DNA from 3 places in the Bacillus sp. PK6-026 genome. Region 2 is predicted to be linked to each of the others. Evidence: predicted binding sites of a transcription regulator. Region 2 holds the regulator's gene; each other region holds the start of a gene.
The links. The regulator Rex, encoded in region 2, represses fermentation and respiration genes when NADH is low (regulators of the CRP and FNR family bind a similar motif). The targets are predictions, from matches to a motif close to TTGTGAAATATTTCACAA.
Positions count from the first base shown of each region.

Region 1: pflB (formate C-acetyltransferase) is a predicted target of Rex. The motif match lies at 2,168-2,185, and genes of this name have one in related genera.
Region 3: M1D59_RS10940 (helical membrane plugin domain-containing protein) is a predicted target of Rex. The motif match lies at 2,840-2,857, and genes of this name have one in related genera.

Region 1 covers NZ_CP096418.1:2,109,935-2,115,095, reverse strand. Annotated here, with positions in the region: gene dacB (D-alanyl-D-alanine carboxypeptidase/D-alanyl-D-alanine endopeptidase) at 1-372, shown strand, start outside; gene M1D59_RS10905 (glycosyltransferase family 4 protein) at 509-2,008, shown strand; gene pflB (formate C-acetyltransferase) at 2,285-4,510, shown strand; gene pflA (pyruvate formate-lyase-activating protein) at 4,571-5,161, shown strand, end outside.
Region 2 covers NZ_CP096418.1:640,904-646,064, reverse strand. Annotated here, with positions in the region: gene groL (chaperonin GroEL) at 1-308, opposite strand, end outside; gene groES (co-chaperone GroES) at 353-637, opposite strand; gene M1D59_RS03245 (CPBP family intramembrane glutamic endopeptidase) at 863-1,597, shown strand; gene M1D59_RS03240 (YdiK family protein) at 1,597-1,788, shown strand; gene tatC (twin-arginine translocase subunit TatC) at 1,833-2,609, opposite strand; gene M1D59_RS03230 (twin-arginine translocase TatA/TatE family subunit) at 2,616-2,789, opposite strand; gene M1D59_RS03225 (redox-sensing transcriptional repressor Rex) at 2,828-3,472, opposite strand; gene moaC (cyclic pyranopterin monophosphate synthase MoaC) at 3,476-3,982, opposite strand; gene M1D59_RS03215 (ABC-F family ATP-binding cassette domain-containing protein) at 4,129-5,161, shown strand, end outside.
Region 3 covers NZ_CP096418.1:2,118,727-2,123,887, reverse strand. Annotated here, with positions in the region: gene M1D59_RS10955 (AMP-binding protein) at 1-1,901, shown strand, start outside; gene M1D59_RS10950 (hypothetical protein) at 1,972-2,196, opposite strand; gene M1D59_RS10945 (excisionase family DNA-binding protein) at 2,290-2,520, shown strand; gene M1D59_RS10940 (helical membrane plugin domain-containing protein) at 2,919-3,353, shown strand; gene M1D59_RS10935 (NAD(P)/FAD-dependent oxidoreductase) at 3,390-4,568, shown strand; gene M1D59_RS10930 (hypothetical protein) at 4,942-5,161, shown strand, end outside.

The sequences.
Region 1 (5,161 bases), 1.5 Mb from region 2:
GAGAAGATCGTTCTCAGAGACGGCTCAGGCATCTCGCATATCAATTTGATTTCTGCCGACCAGATCACAAAGCTATTGTATTCCGTTCAAGAAGAGAAATGGTTTCCGTCGTTTACCCGTTCACTCCCGGTTGCGGGAGAAAGCGACAGAATGGTCGGCGGCACATTAAGAAACCGGCTGAAAGACCCGGCTCTAAAAGGCAAAGTCAGAGCGAAAACAGGCTCTCTTTCAACCGTCAGTACCTTATCGGGCTATATCGATACTGCAAGCGGCGAGACATTGATTTTCTCCATTCTTCTCAATCAGCTCGTGGATGATGAAAAAGGAAAGGATATTGAAGATAAAATCGTTCAAATATTAGCTTCTTCATGACAGCTCCCATTGCTTAAGGCAATGGGTTTTCTTTATTGAAAAGGCTTTCCATTCACTTCGTACTTTTTTCAGCTGAGGCCATATAATGCTAAGAGATTTCATTTCAATAAGTTTAACAGCAGGCAGGGGGAAATATATGAACATTTTGCTGGCTTATTATCGATACTCTCCACATACAAACGGCCCGTCTACCTATATTGATATCCTTAGAAAAAGCTTGGAAGGAGAAGGGCATTCTGTCGATTTAATGTCGCACGATACCCGATGGCTCAACATTCAGGTCGCCGATCAGCAGCCGGCCGATAAACACCGGTTAAAACATGAGCTGATTCACCGTCTTCAAACAGCTTATACCGAAAAATATCCCCTGTGGATATATTGGCGTGAAATGGAGCGCTACAGTTTGGAACAAGCTGTTAAACAGTTTGATCTTAAGAAGTATGATTTGATCCACTGCCACGATTTTATGACGGCAAGAGCACTGGCCCGTTCCAAACCTCAGCACACGCCTTTAATCGTGTCCCTCCATAACTTTAAATATCATGAAGCAAAGATTACCGGGGAATTTGACGAGAAAAGCGGCCAGGAACAGCAATACATGAAAATCGAAGAATGTTTGGGCGCAATGTCTGGAGACGTTGTGGCCGTTCCGTGCGAATGGCTGAAACACGAGCTGATTCAAATTGGTGTGACGCCTTCGAACATCCGAGTCATCCCGTATGGAATTGTAAAAACACCCTTTATCGAAAAGAAAAATAATCTCCCTAAAAACCTCCCGCATCAAGGAAAAAAGATCATTCTCTGTCCGGCGCGGCTCGTTCCGGTGAAAGGACACCGCTATTTGATCGAAGCGCTTTATAAACTGCGGTGCGAAAGGGATGATTTTCACTGCCTTCTCGCAGGCGAGGGTCCGGAGCTCGAAACTCTGCAAAGCCTGTCCGAAAAGCTCGGTATCGCGTCGGCGGTCTCTTTTCTCGGAAAGCGAAAAGATATACCTGACTTAATGAATATTAGTGATGTCATTGTTTTGCCGTCGCTTCACGATACATTTCCGCTCGTCATCCTGGAAGGGCAGTTCTCCGCAAAACCTGTGCTGGCGACAAACGTAGGCGGGGTAAAAGAAATCATTGATGACGGTGCGAACGGATTGCTTGTTCCCCCGGCAGACAGCGAAGCGCTTACTGAAAAGCTGCGCCTGCTGCTCGACGATGACAAAACCCGGCAAAAATTGGGGCGCCAAGCGTTTCAAAAAGCTATGAAACATTGGGATATCAGCTTTCACATGAGGTCGATCGAAAACCTGTATCAAACATTCGAGACACAAAAAAGAGCAGTGCGGTCCTGCAAAAATCATCGAAAAGAGCAGGGGCTGGACCTGGAAATCCTCGAACAAATCGGTGAAAAGAAAACGTCAGAAGCGGAGTACACGATTGCCGGGGAAATCCCGGAACATCTCAAAAGCCAACTTAAAAAAGAGGACCATTACATTCATGTTTATGATTTGTCAGGCGTTTTACTGCAGACAAAAGCGGTCGATTCGAAAGGGTGCTATGAATTTCACCAGCTCCCCCGAGGCAGCTATGTCTTGAAAAGCACTATCGAAGCATTCGGCAATCAGTTCGTATCCCTCGACTGATGATAAATACTTCTGCGCAAGCCGGCTGTTTAGCCGGTTTTTTTATATAACAGTTTTCATTTTATTTGACTTTATTATAATACAGATTCAAATAAGAAAATTGCTTCAAACAACATCCTATATTAGGAAAAACGCGATGTTCAAAGAACTTTCTTAAATTTGTTAACTATTTCACAAAATATGTGATTTTTATCACATTCAAAACTGTTATATTAAACATAAGATATAAATGCAACAACTGTTATATCATTTCAACTTGAAAAGAGGGGGATTTAAATGGAACAATGGAAAGGTTTCACCACAAACGTTTGGCAAAAAGAAGTCAATGTCCGCGATTTTATTCTCTCGAACTTTGAGCCATATCAAGGTGACGAATCGTTTCTCGAACCTCCGACGGAAGCTACATCGGCATTATGGGATCACGTAATGGACTTGACAAAAAAAGAGCGTGAAAACGGAGGCGTCCTCGATATGGATACAGAGATCGTCTCAACGATTACCTCGCACGGTCCCGGCTATTTGGACAAAGACTTGGAAAAAGTCGTCGGCGTTCAAACCGATGAGCCGTTTAAACGGTCGCTTCAGCCTTTCGGCGGCATTCGCATGGCGAAACAAGCATGTGAATCCTATGGTTTTGAATTGAATGAAGAAGTGGAAAGAATCTTTACCGATTACCGCAAAACCCATAACCAAGGCGTGTTTGACGCGTATACGGACGAAATGAAACTCGCCCGAAAGGTCGGAATCATTACCGGACTGCCTGATGCTTACGGGCGCGGGCGCATCATCGGCGATTACCGGAGAGTGGCGCTTTACGGCGTGGACTTCCTGATCGATGAAAAGAAAAAAGATGCGGCCGGCACCTCTCGCGTGATGTCTGAAGAAAACATCCGCCTTCGTGAAGAATTGTCAGAACAAATCCGGGCATTGAATGAACTTAAAGCACTTGCAGCAAGTTATGGCTTTGACATTTCCGAGCCTGCGGCGAATGCAAGAGAAGCATTTCAATGGCTGTATTTTGCCTATTTGGCTGCCATTAAAGAGCAAAATGGAGCAGCAATGAGCCTTGGCCGCGTGTCCACGTTCCTTGATATATACATCGAAAGAGATTTGAAAACGGGCGCATTAACAGAACAGGAGGCCCAAGAGCTTGTCGACCATTTTGTCATGAAGCTGCGCTTGGTCAAATTTGCACGCACACCTGACTACAATGAGCTGTTCAGCGGCGATCCGACGTGGGTGACAGAATCAATCGGCGGAATAGCGCACGACGGACGCGCACTCGTCACGAAAAACTCGTTCCGTTTCCTGCATACGCTTGACAATTTAGGTCCGGCGCCGGAACCAAATTTAACCGTCCTTTGGTCTGTCAGGCTGCCGCAAAAGTTTAAAAACTACTGTGCCAAAATGTCGATTAAAACGAGCTCGATTCAATACGAAAATGACGATATCATGCGTCCTGAATACGGGGATGACTACGGCATCGCCTGCTGTGTATCGGCAATGGCAATCGGCAAACAAATGCAGTTCTTCGGAGCACGCGCCAACTTGGCGAAAGCGCTTTTATATGCGATTAATGGCGGAAAAGACGAAAAGCATAAAATGCAAGTCGGTCCGGAAATGCCTCCGGTTGCTTCCGATGTGCTGGACTATGACGAGGTCATGCATAAATTCGATCAGACGATGGAATGGCTTGCAGGCTTGTACATCAATACGCTCAATGTCATTCACTACATGCATGATAAATATTGCTATGAAAGAATTGAAATGGCGCTACACGACACGGACATTTTGCGGACGATGGCCACCGGGATCGCCGGCTTGAGCGTTGTGGCCGATTCGTTAAGCGCTATCAAATATGCCAAAGTCAATGTTGTCCGCGATGAAAACGGCATTGCCGTCGATTTTGAAACAGAAGGCGACTTTCCTAAGTACGGAAATAATGATGACCGCGTCGACGCGATCGCCGTTGACATTGTCAAGCGCTTTATGAAAAAACTGCGCAAGCACCAGACATATCGCCAGTCTGTTCATACCATGTCAATTTTAACGATCACGTCAAACGTCGTTTACGGCAAGAAAACCGGAAATACGCCGGATGGACGCCGGGCGGGAGAACCGTTTGCTCCAGGCGCGAATCCGATGCACGGCCGCGATACTAAAGGAACGCTTGCATCGCTGTCTTCAGTGGCAAAGCTGCCTTACAGCTATGCGCTCGACGGCATATCCAACACCTTTTCGATCGTCCCGAAAGCGCTTGGCAAAGACGAAGAGAGCCGCGCCGTCAATTTATCAAGCATCCTTGACGGTTACGCCGCAAAAACAGGGCATCACTTAAATGTAAACGTATTTAACAGAGAAACATTGCTCGACGCCATGGAACATCCGGAGGAATATCCGCAGTTAACGATTCGCGTCTCAGGCTATGCGGTCAACTTTATTAAGCTGACGAAAGAACAGCAGTTAGACGTTATCAGCCGTACCTTCCATGAATCGATGTAACGAGCATAAAGCGGAGCGCGGCCGAGGCGCTCCGCCCCATAAAAAGAGGTGATCTTCATCATGGATGGAAATATTCATTCGATCGAAACATTCGGCACCGTTGACGGTCCGGGCATCAGATATGTCGTCTTCACACAAGGCTGCCTGATGCGCTGTCAATTTTGCCATAATGCTGATACATGGGAAATCGGAACCGGAAAACAAATGACGGTTTCCGAAATCGTTCAGGATGTCCAGCAATATCTCCCGTTTATTCAATCATCAGGCGGAGGCATCACCGTTAGCGGAGGCGAGCCGCTTTTACAACTGCCATTTTTAATCGAGCTGTTCAAAGCCTGTAAAAGCCATGGCATACACACGGCGCTCGATTCGTCCGGCGGATGCTATTCGGCGGCGCCGGCATTTCAAGAGCTGATCAAAGAGCTGATCCAGTATACAGACCTTGTTTTGCTTGATCTCAAGCATATCAACAGGAAAAAACATATCAACCTGACAGGAATGCCGAATGACCACATATTGGATTTTGCCCGGTTTCTCGCTGATCATCAAGTCCCCGTCTGGATCCGCCATGTACTGGTTCCGGGGATCTCTGATATCGATGACGATTTAGCAGCCCTCGGCACGTTTATCGGCACGCTGGGGAACGTTCAG
Region 2 (5,161 bases):
AGACCTTCGCGAATCATCGCTTGAGCTAGAACTGTCGCTGTTGTTGTACCGTCACCGGCAACATCGTTTGTTTTGCTCGCAACTTCAGCAACAAGCTTTGCGCCCATGTTTTCGAACGCGTCTTCAAGCTCGATTTCTTTCGCGATGGTAACACCGTCGTTTGTGATTAATGGAGAACCGAATTTTTTCTCAAGAACGACGTTGCGTCCTTTAGGTCCCAAAGTTACCTTTACAGCATCCGCCAATGCATCTACACCGCGCAGCATTGAACGGCGGGCTTCTTCGCTAAACTTAATATCTTTTGCCATGTTATTCGAACCTCCTATATAATTGTCTCGTTTTTATTTATGACTTAGCCGATAACAGCTAAAATGTCGCTTTCACGCAAGATTAAGTAGTCAGTACCTTCATATTTCACTTCGGTACCTGCATATTTTGAGAAGATGATGCGGTCGCCTGTTTTCACTTCTAATGCAACGCGCTCTCCGCTCTCTAACACACGGCCTGAACCGGCTGCAACCACTTTACCCTCTTGTGGTTTTTCTTTTGCGGAGTCAGGAAGTACGATTCCGCTGGCAGTTTTTTCTTCAGACTCAACGAGCTCAATGACAACGCGATCACCTAATGGCTTTAACAATGAAACAACCTCCTCAATATTTTCATATGTAATTTTAGCACTCGCACTCGGTGAGTGCTAACACAATTCTTATAATAAAGAATCTCCCAGGCAATTTCAAGTGATAAGGTCAAATTTTTTTGCGCTTACATTTCTCCGCATGTCCTTATCATCCTATAATTTAAAAAGAGTGTGTTACAATAAACATAGTCTGAATTAGATTTTTAGAAAAGGAGTACATAAAGCTTGAGAAAACAATACTGGTTTATTATATTGGCATACGTTCTCATGCAATTGTCGGCCGCTGTCGGCTTGCCTCTTCTTTACTTTTTGGGAGTGGGCAAAGGACAGCCAAAGGCTGAAGCCCAGCTTACATTGACAGGCGTCTGGTCTGTCATCGCGTTTACCCTCTGTCTCGTTATCGTGCTGCTGATTTTGCGGACGGTGCCGAAGACGACGCTTCGCAACCGCCCGAAAGCATCGGTTGGAGCGTCAATCGGATGGGCGGTAGCCGGCGTTTTTCTCGCTTTGTTTTCGCAGTCAATTGCCGCTTCGATCGAAATGTACTTGTTCGGGGTCAACCCGGAATCGGAAAATACGCAGCGGATCATGGAAATCATCACCGCATTGCCGCTGATGGTGTTTGTCTCTTCTGTATTCGGACCGATTCTTGAAGAAATCATTTTCAGAAAGATCATTTTCGGTGCAATCTATGAGAAAACGAATTTTTTCATTGCCGCTTTGTTCAGTTCGGTGCTCTTCTCGGTCGTCCATTTGGATTTCAGCCATCTGCTCATTTATACAGCAATGGGATTCACATTCTCCTTTTTATATGTCAGAACCAACCGGATTATCGTGCCTATTTTCGCCCATGTCGCCATGAATACGCTCGTCGTCTTACTGCAGACATTCCGGGAGCCTATTGAAGAATATTTGAAACACGTCGAGAAAATGCAAATGATTATTGGAGGATTTCTATGATGAGAAGCCCTAAATTCTGGGGAGCGATTTATTTATTAACGGGTGTGCTGTTTACATATCTGGCGGCAACCTCGCCCGGAAGCATGTGGTCTTTTTACACGATCCTGCTGATGCTTTTCGCAGCCTATAATATCAGCATTTCCTTTAAAATGTTCGCCCTGGCCGGCAAGATGAAACGAAAAGATCAATAGCCTTTTTTGTGAAGGAAAAGAGCCATTCTGAAAAAGAATGGCTCTTATTTAGTATGGTCGTTCAAAAACGCTTGATTTTCCTCTTGAATCATTGTTTTTTGCGCCTGCCTGTAGGATATTCTTGAAATCACGATACTGATTTCATAAAGAATGAGCAATGGCACTGAGACCATTAAATGCGACAAAAGCTCAGGCGGTGTAATGAGGGCCGCGATGACGAACAACACAAAATATGCGTATTTTCTGATTTTCGCCAAAAACATCGGCGTCACGAGGCCGAGCCTTGTGATAAACATGATGACCACAGGCATCTGAAACAATAAGCCAAAAGGAAGCGTCAACTGAAGCAGAAACTGAAAATATTCGTGTATTCCGATGACCTGGTTGACATTCAGATCATCTGAGACTCTCGTCATAAAGTCCACGACAAACGGAAATAAAATAAAGTAAGAAAAGGCAATGCCGCCTAAAAAAAGAATAATCGATATCGGAATATAGCTGAGCGTCACTTTTCGTTCCTTTTCATACAGCCCCGGGCTAATGAAAGCCCACAGCTGGTATAAAACAAGCGGCGAAGTCAAGACGGCGCCGATGATGAACGCGAACTGCACGTACACAAATAAAGGATCGGTCAGCTTGAACGCGTTGAGCGTCAGCAGCTTTGCTTCATCCGTCTGCTGCAGATAGATAATCAGCGGCTTTGCCAATAAAAAGCCTGCCACAACAAATAAAACAAAAAAGAAAAAAGTGATCACAAGCCGTCTGCGTAGTTCTGTGATATGTTCTATCAGCGACATTTCTCTTTCCTTCATAAATGTCATCCTATCCTACTGATCTTCTTTCTTTTTATCGGAATCGTCGTCAGCCAAACCTTTTGTCGCATTCTTAAACTCCCTCAGCGTGTTTCCCGCCGCTCTTCCCAGCTCGGGAAGTTTTTTCGGGCCGAATATCAAAAGCGCCACCACGACAATTAAAATAAAGCTTCCAGGACCGATTGGCATAAAGCCTGCCCCCTTTCCTTTATTTTTCGTTTTCCGTTTTACTTTTCCTGCATTGAATAATGTTTCATGAAATACACCAGCGACTGAAGTTCAACCGCCAAATCTATATGATGAATGCGAATGTGTTCCGGCACATTCAAGCGGGCCGGCGTGAAATTAAGAATGCCTTTAATGCCAAGCGCCACCAGCCTGTCTGTAATCGACTGTGCGGCTTGAGCCGGTACCGTCAAAATGGCGACGGGGATATCATCCGTCATATGCTCTTCAAGTCTATTCAGATCATAGACGGGAACACCGCCGACCTCGGTTCCGATTTTTTCCTCATTGATGTCAAACGCCATGGCGATTTTTGTATTATTATTTTTGATAAAATTGTAATGGAGAAAGGCTGTCCCCAAATTCCCCACGCCAATGAGCGTTACGTTCGTCATTTCATCCTGATCAAGCGTCTTTCTGAAAAAGGACAGCAAATAATTGACATTGTAGCCGTATCCTTTTTTTCCGAGCGCGCCGAAGTACGAGAAGTCCCTGCGGATGGTCGCAGAATCGACTTTGACGGCATCGCTCAGCTCAGCGGAAGATACACGCTGTTTTCCGGATGCATGAAGGTTTTTTAAAAAACGATAATATAATGGCAACCGTTTCGCTGTCGCTTGCGGAATTTTTGAATGATCCATGTTCATAAACTAATCCTCCATGTCTACATCAGCTTTTTCCCTTTTATAGTCACCGTTTTTCCCACCTGTCTTTTCGAGAAGAAAGGTCGGTCCTATCACCATTCCCTTATCCGCCGCTTTGCACATGTCATATACGGTCAGCGCACATACGGAGGCCGAAGTTAACGCTTCCATTTCCACACCTGTGCTCCCTTTGGTCTTCACTTTAGATTGAATATGCAGGATGCTCTTCTGTTCTTTCTCCTCCCAGCGAAAGGCGATGTCGACTCCTTTCAGAGCGATCGGATGGCACATCGGGATGATGGCGGATGTCTGTTTTGCGGCCATGATTCCGGCCACTTGCGCCACCGCCAATACATCGCCCTTTCCGATTTCCCGGTTTTTGATTTTTTCATGTACTGTTCGATTCATAGACACGCTTGAAACAGCCGCAGCTGTGCGTACTGAAGCTTCCTTTTCGCTTATATCAACCATCTTGGCTCTGCCTTGTTCATTAAAATGTGTAAACTCATTCATGTTCTGAACTCTCCTTATAACGATCATACACTATTTTTTTCATTCTGTCTTTTTCTTTGGCTAAAATCTTCCAGACTTCACTTAATTGTTTGCTGACTGCGCAGTGATAGGCTACACTTAAAATAGCAGACAAGAGGTGAAAGATCATGATGATTTTACAAGTGAACCAACTTTCAAAATCGTTTGGAGCCGATACGATTTTAACGAATATAAAACTCGAAGTCAGATCTCGGGACCGGATTGCGATCGTCGGACGCAACGGCGCCGGAAAATCGACTCTTCTAAAGATTATCGCAGGAAAACTTTCATATGAAAAGGGGGACATCATCAAGCCGAAAGATTTGACGATGGGCTACCTTGACCAGCATTCCGGCCTCGATTCCAAGCTGACGCTCAAAGAGGAATTGCTGTCGGTATTTGATTTTCTAAAAAAAATGGAAAAAGAAATGCGCGCGATCGAGGAAAAGATGGCGCAGGCCGGACCGGACATGCTTGAATCATTGATGAAGACGTATGACAGGCTTCAGCAGGAGTTCAAGGACAAAGGCGGCTACCAATATGAGGCAGAGGTCAGATCCGTCATGCACGGGCTCGGCTTTGCGGGATTTGACGACTCCGTCCGCGTCCAGGACTTAAGCGGAGGTCAAAAAACAAGACTTGCCCTCGGAAAAATGCTTTTGACAAAACCCGACCTCCTCATTTTGGACGAACCGACAAACCACTTGGATATCGATACCCTGACATGGCTTGAACAATATTTGCAAAATTACAGCGGAGCGATTTTAATCGTTTCCCATGACAGGTACTTTCTTGACAAAGTGGTTACCCAAGTTTACGAGATCAGCCGGTCCCAAAGCAAAAAATATACCGGGAACTACAGCTCTTATCTCCAATTAAAAGCCGAACAGCTGGAAAAGGAAACAAAGCTTTATGAAAAGCAGCAGGACGAAATCGCCAAGCTGCAGGAGTTCGTCGACCGGAATCTGGCTAGAGCTTCGACGACGAAACGGGCGCAGAGCAGACGAAAGCAGCTTGAACGGATGGAGATCATGGACAAACCGCTCGGAGATGAAAAGTCGGCGTCTTTCCGCTTTGAAATTACAAGGCAAAGCGGAAACGATGTACTGCGGGTGGAAGACTTGACAGTAAGCTATCAGGAGCAGCCCCCGCTTCTCCGTT
Region 3 (5,161 bases), 1.5 Mb from region 2:
GGCTGTTTCAATGGATGACAGCTCTCGGTTTTTCCGACTATGATGATTTTTTGAAAGCAAGTACAGACGATATCGCCTGGTTCTGGGAAGAGGCCGAAAAAGCGCTCGGCATCAGCTGGTACAAGCGGTACAGCCAAACATTGAATCTCGATAAAGGCATAAAATGGCCGAAATGGTTTTCCGGCGGACGCTTAAATGCCGTTTGCAGCGCCGTGGAAAAATGGTCCCGACAGCCTGATACGGCCGAGAGGACAGCCCTCATCTGGGAAAGTGAAGACGGAAAAACAGAACGGATCACCTATTCTTCTTTACATCAAAAAGTCGCCCGTGCGGCAGCAGGCTTTAAAAAACAAGGCATATCAAAAGGGGATGTCATTGCGATTTACATGCCGATGATCCCGCAAACGGTCATCGCCATGCTTGCCGCCGCTAAAATCGGCGCGGTATTCTCCCCGGTTTTTTCAGGCTACGGGGCCCATGCGGCAGCCGCGAGACTCAGCGCTGCCGGAGCAAAAATTCTTGTCACGGCAGATGCCTTTTTGCGAAGGGGAAAGAAGGTCTGTATGAAGAAAGAAGCTGACAAAGCAGCAGACCGCGCCCTCACTGTCCAAAAAGTTGTCGTCTGCCGGCTTCACGATGGCGAACAAGATTGGAATCATAAGAGAGATATAGACTGGAATGAATTGATGAAAAGCGATCCTCTCCAGATGACAGAAGAAATGGACAGTTCAGATCCGCTCATGCTGCTTTACACATCAGGCACGACAGGACAACCGAAGGGAGCGGTTCATACCCACGCCGGTTTTCCGCTGAAAGCTGCATTTGATGCGGGCTTCGGGATGGATGTCAAACAAGGGGACACGTTTTTCTGGTTTACAGACATGGGCTGGATGATGGGACCGTTTTTAATATTCGGGGGACTCATAAACGGAGCGGCAGTTTTGCTGTATGACGGAGCACCGGATTTCCCGGCCCCGAGTCGGCTGTGGGAGCTTGTCAGCAGACACCAGGTGTCGCATCTCGGCGTCTCTCCGACGCTCATTCGCTCACTGATGCAGCACGGCGAAAATTTTCTTCATCAATGCGACCTGAGCAGTCTGAAGGCAATCGGCTCAACGGGAGAACCATGGAATTATGAACCGTGGATATGGCTGTTCCGCCATGCTGGAAAAGAGCGGATTCCTATTTTTAATTATTCAGGAGGAACGGAAATTTCAGGCGGCATTTTGGGCAATGTGCTCCTGCGGCCAATCACGCCGATGACGTTTAATTCGCCTCTGCCTGGCATGGCGGCCAATGTCTTCAACGAAAAAGGGGAGGAAGTCGTCAATGAAGTCGGGGAGCTTGTCCTGACAAAGCCGTGGGTCGGCATGACGAACGGTTTTTGGAAGGAGCCTTCCAGATATGAAAAAGCATATTGGAGCCGCTGGACTGACGTCTGGGTGCATGGCGATTGGGCAAAACGTGATGAAAACGGCTACTGGACGATCAGCGGACGTTCTGATGATGTGATCAATACTGCTGGGAAAAGGATCGGGCCCGCCGAAATAGAGTCCGTACTGGTCGGCCATCCAGCGGTGGCGGAAGCAGGCGTTATCGGCGTTCCGGATCAGCTCAAAGGTCAGGCTGCCGTCTGCTTTGTCGTCCTCACACAGTCGGAAAAGCCGTCGGAAAAACTAAAAGATGATTTGCTGAACCTCGCCTCTGACGCGATCGGTAAAGCGATCAAGCCAAAAGCGGTTTACTTTGTCAGCGGTCTGCCGAAGACGAGAAATGCAAAAGTGATGAGACGGCTGATCAGAGCTGCCTATTTGAACGAGCCGGCAGGCGATTTGTCAACATTGGAAAATCGTCAAACATACGATGAAATTGCCGGCCTTTCAGCGCAAAAAAATCTGTAGTATACTGGATAAGGCTTGCAGACAAAGAAGAAGGACACGTCCTTCCTCTTTTTATTTTAAGACCAAAAACTCACATTCTGACGATAACCGAACCTCCGCCGGCCGCGCAGACGCGGTTTTGCTGCTCTTCAATTGAACGCAGCAGCTGATTGTTGCATTCCATGAGTTTGATCAGCAATTCCATTTGATCTTCGAGATTTTTCAGCCTTTGATTCATCTGCTGAGAAGATTGGCCGGTGTGCATGTGCGGGGCTGAAGGCGGATAAGACGTTTCAGAATTCCATTTTGAATACATAGAAATAGGCCTCCATCATCTAAACTGATATATCTTATCGTATGATCCTAAAATCGCAACGTTCGCCTAAATCAAAACGAGAGGAACTAAAACATGTACTTGACGATAAAGGAAACCGCAGAATATTTAACGCTTTCAGAAGCATATGTTGAACAGCTTGTGAGAGAAAAGAAAATTCGCACCGTCTTCGACGGACAGCAGCATTTAATCAACAAAGATCAATTCAATACCCATATGGAACAGATGGAAAAGTATAAAGAGTGGGCGGAATCCGTTCTGAACGAACCCATCCCCGAAGATCCGGATGTTAAAGATGAAGATTAACCGAGATAACGATAATTTCATTATGTAAACTAGATGCGTTTCTAGGAAATGTTCGCACGACTCTATCATGACGTGTGAATGGGACGTTTCGTAAAAAAAGACACAATATAGGAAATGAAAGGGATGAAAGAAGCCCTATATATAAAGTTTTCTATGATTTTATTTCATTTCCGAAACAATCACGTTCATTTTTTGTTCAAAAAGTGTTATCATTTAGTAGTAAAAAATACAGCGTGTTTTGAGATTGCGGGTTTTCGGGAATTCCAGACTGAAAACAGCAAAACAAACACAAAAGGGGAGAACCTTTTTGCGGACTTGTTTGTGCACAAATTCACAAACTGTGAAAAAGGGGTTCCTTCAAAAAACAGCACATCGCTTATTGAAAAGGAGAATTGGTTATGCCGGAAACAATCGATCAAACAGCTGATCAAACAAACGAATCTGTAAGCCAAAGCCAACGCGATCTTATCGATCAACTGCTAAAACCTGAAGTACAGGAGTCTTTGACTGTTTTAGTCGACCAGCTTCCAAAGCTGACAGAACTGGTCAACATTTTGACAAAGTCTTACGATTTCGCACAATCCGTTGCAACTGATGAAGTATTAAAAAATGATACGGTCGGTGCCATCACAGAAATTCTTGAGCCTGTCAAAGATACGGCAAAAGAAATCGCGGCTACCGCCATTGAAGCAAAAGACCGCGCTGACGAAAGCAATGAAGTCATCGGACTTTTCGGTTTGCTGAAAATGCTTAAAGATCCGCAGGCCCAAAAGATGTTCCGCTTTGTTCAAAGCTACCTGCAAATCATGTCAGAACGCGAAAAACAAAAATAATCACTATACATTCAGAATAAGGACGGAGGATTCACGATGTCAAAACATATCGTCATTTTAGGCGCTGGTTACGGCGGATTACTGTCTGCTTTAACAGTTCGCAAACACTACACAAAAGAAGAAGCAAAAATCACAGTGGTTAACCAATACCCGACACATCAAATCATCACAGAACTGCATCGCCTTGCTGCGGGCAACGTGTCAGAACAGGCCATTGCGATGCCGCTTGCAAAGCTTTTCAAAGGAAAAGACATCGATCTTAAAATCGCCAAAGTCAACTCGTTCTCAGTTGACAAAAAAGAAGTCGCTCTTTCTGACGGCTCTACCCTGACGTATGACGCGCTTGTCGTCGGTCTTGGTTCTGTCACTGCTTACTTCGGCATTCCTGGCCTTCAAGAAAACAGCATGGTGCTCAAATCTGCAAACGATGCAAACAAGATCTTCAAGCATGTTGAAGAGCGCGTGCGCGAATACGCTAAAACGAAAAACGAAGCGGATGCTACGATCCTAATCGGCGGCGGCGGACTAACAGGCGTCGAGCTTGTCGGTGAACTCGCCGATATCATGCCGAACCTTGCGAGAAGCTACGGTGTCGATCCGAAAGAAATCAAGCTGAAGCTTGTTGAAGCCGGTCCGAAAATCCTGCCGGTTCTTCCGGATGAGCTGATCGAACGTGCGACAAAGAGCCTTGAAAAACGCGGCGTTGAATTCTTGACAGGACTGCCTGTCACAAATGTAGAAGGAAACGTTGTTGATTTGAAAGACGGGCAAAAAATCGTCACAAATACATTTGTCTGGACCGGCGGTGTTCAAGGCAATCCGCTGATCGGCGAGTCAGGTCTTGAAGTGAACCGCGGACGCGCAACTGTAAACGATTTCCTTCAATCTACATCACATGAAGACGTATTTGTTGCAGGAGACAGCGCCGTTGTCTTCGGTCCGGATGGCCGTCCGTACCCTCCGACAGCTCAAATCGCTTGGCAAATGGGCGAGCTGATCGGCTACAACCTGTATGCATACTTAGAAAACAAATCAATGGAAACATTCAGCCCTGTCAACTCAGGCACGCTTGCAAGCCTTGGCCGCAAAGACGCAGTTGCCGTTATCGGCGCGAACAGTACATCTCTTAAAGGCCTGCCTGCTTCATTGATGAAAGAAGCGAGCAACGTCCGTTATCTGACTCATATTAAAGGTCTGTTCAGCCTTGCTTATTAATGGAAATGAAGCGCTACTTATAGTTTAAACTATAAGTGGTGCTTTTTTTTGCTTTAAATTTGACGGGCAAATGAAAATATTGTGGTAAATTTGAACCAAAATGCATTGACAAAAAGACGGTCTCATTGCATTATATGAATATAAAATAAAAATATTCATATGTTTATAAATCAAGGAGAGACTGACATGCCGAAATTTACCGAAAAAGAAAAGGAAGCGATACGCTCAGCTTTAGTGCAAAGCGGAAGAGAGCTTTTTGCGCAGCTTGGATTGAAAAAAAACGAGCGTTGGTGAGCTAACAGCCTCGGCCGGAATTGCCCAAGGCTCATTTTATACATTTTTCGACTCGAAAGAGGAGCTTTATTTTGAGATTTTGCAGCAGGAAGAAAGTAAGATCCGCGCCCAGCTTGAGGCTTCATTTTCTGAAAGCGGGAAAACATTTGCACAGTTTTTGCGTGAAGCATTGGCGGTGATGGAAGATAACCCGTACATTCGCCAAGTTTACGATGACAACTTACTCGAGACACTCTTCCGCAAACTCCCCGAAGAAAAGCTGCAGGCGCATTTCGACAGCGACGAAGATTTTTTCAAGC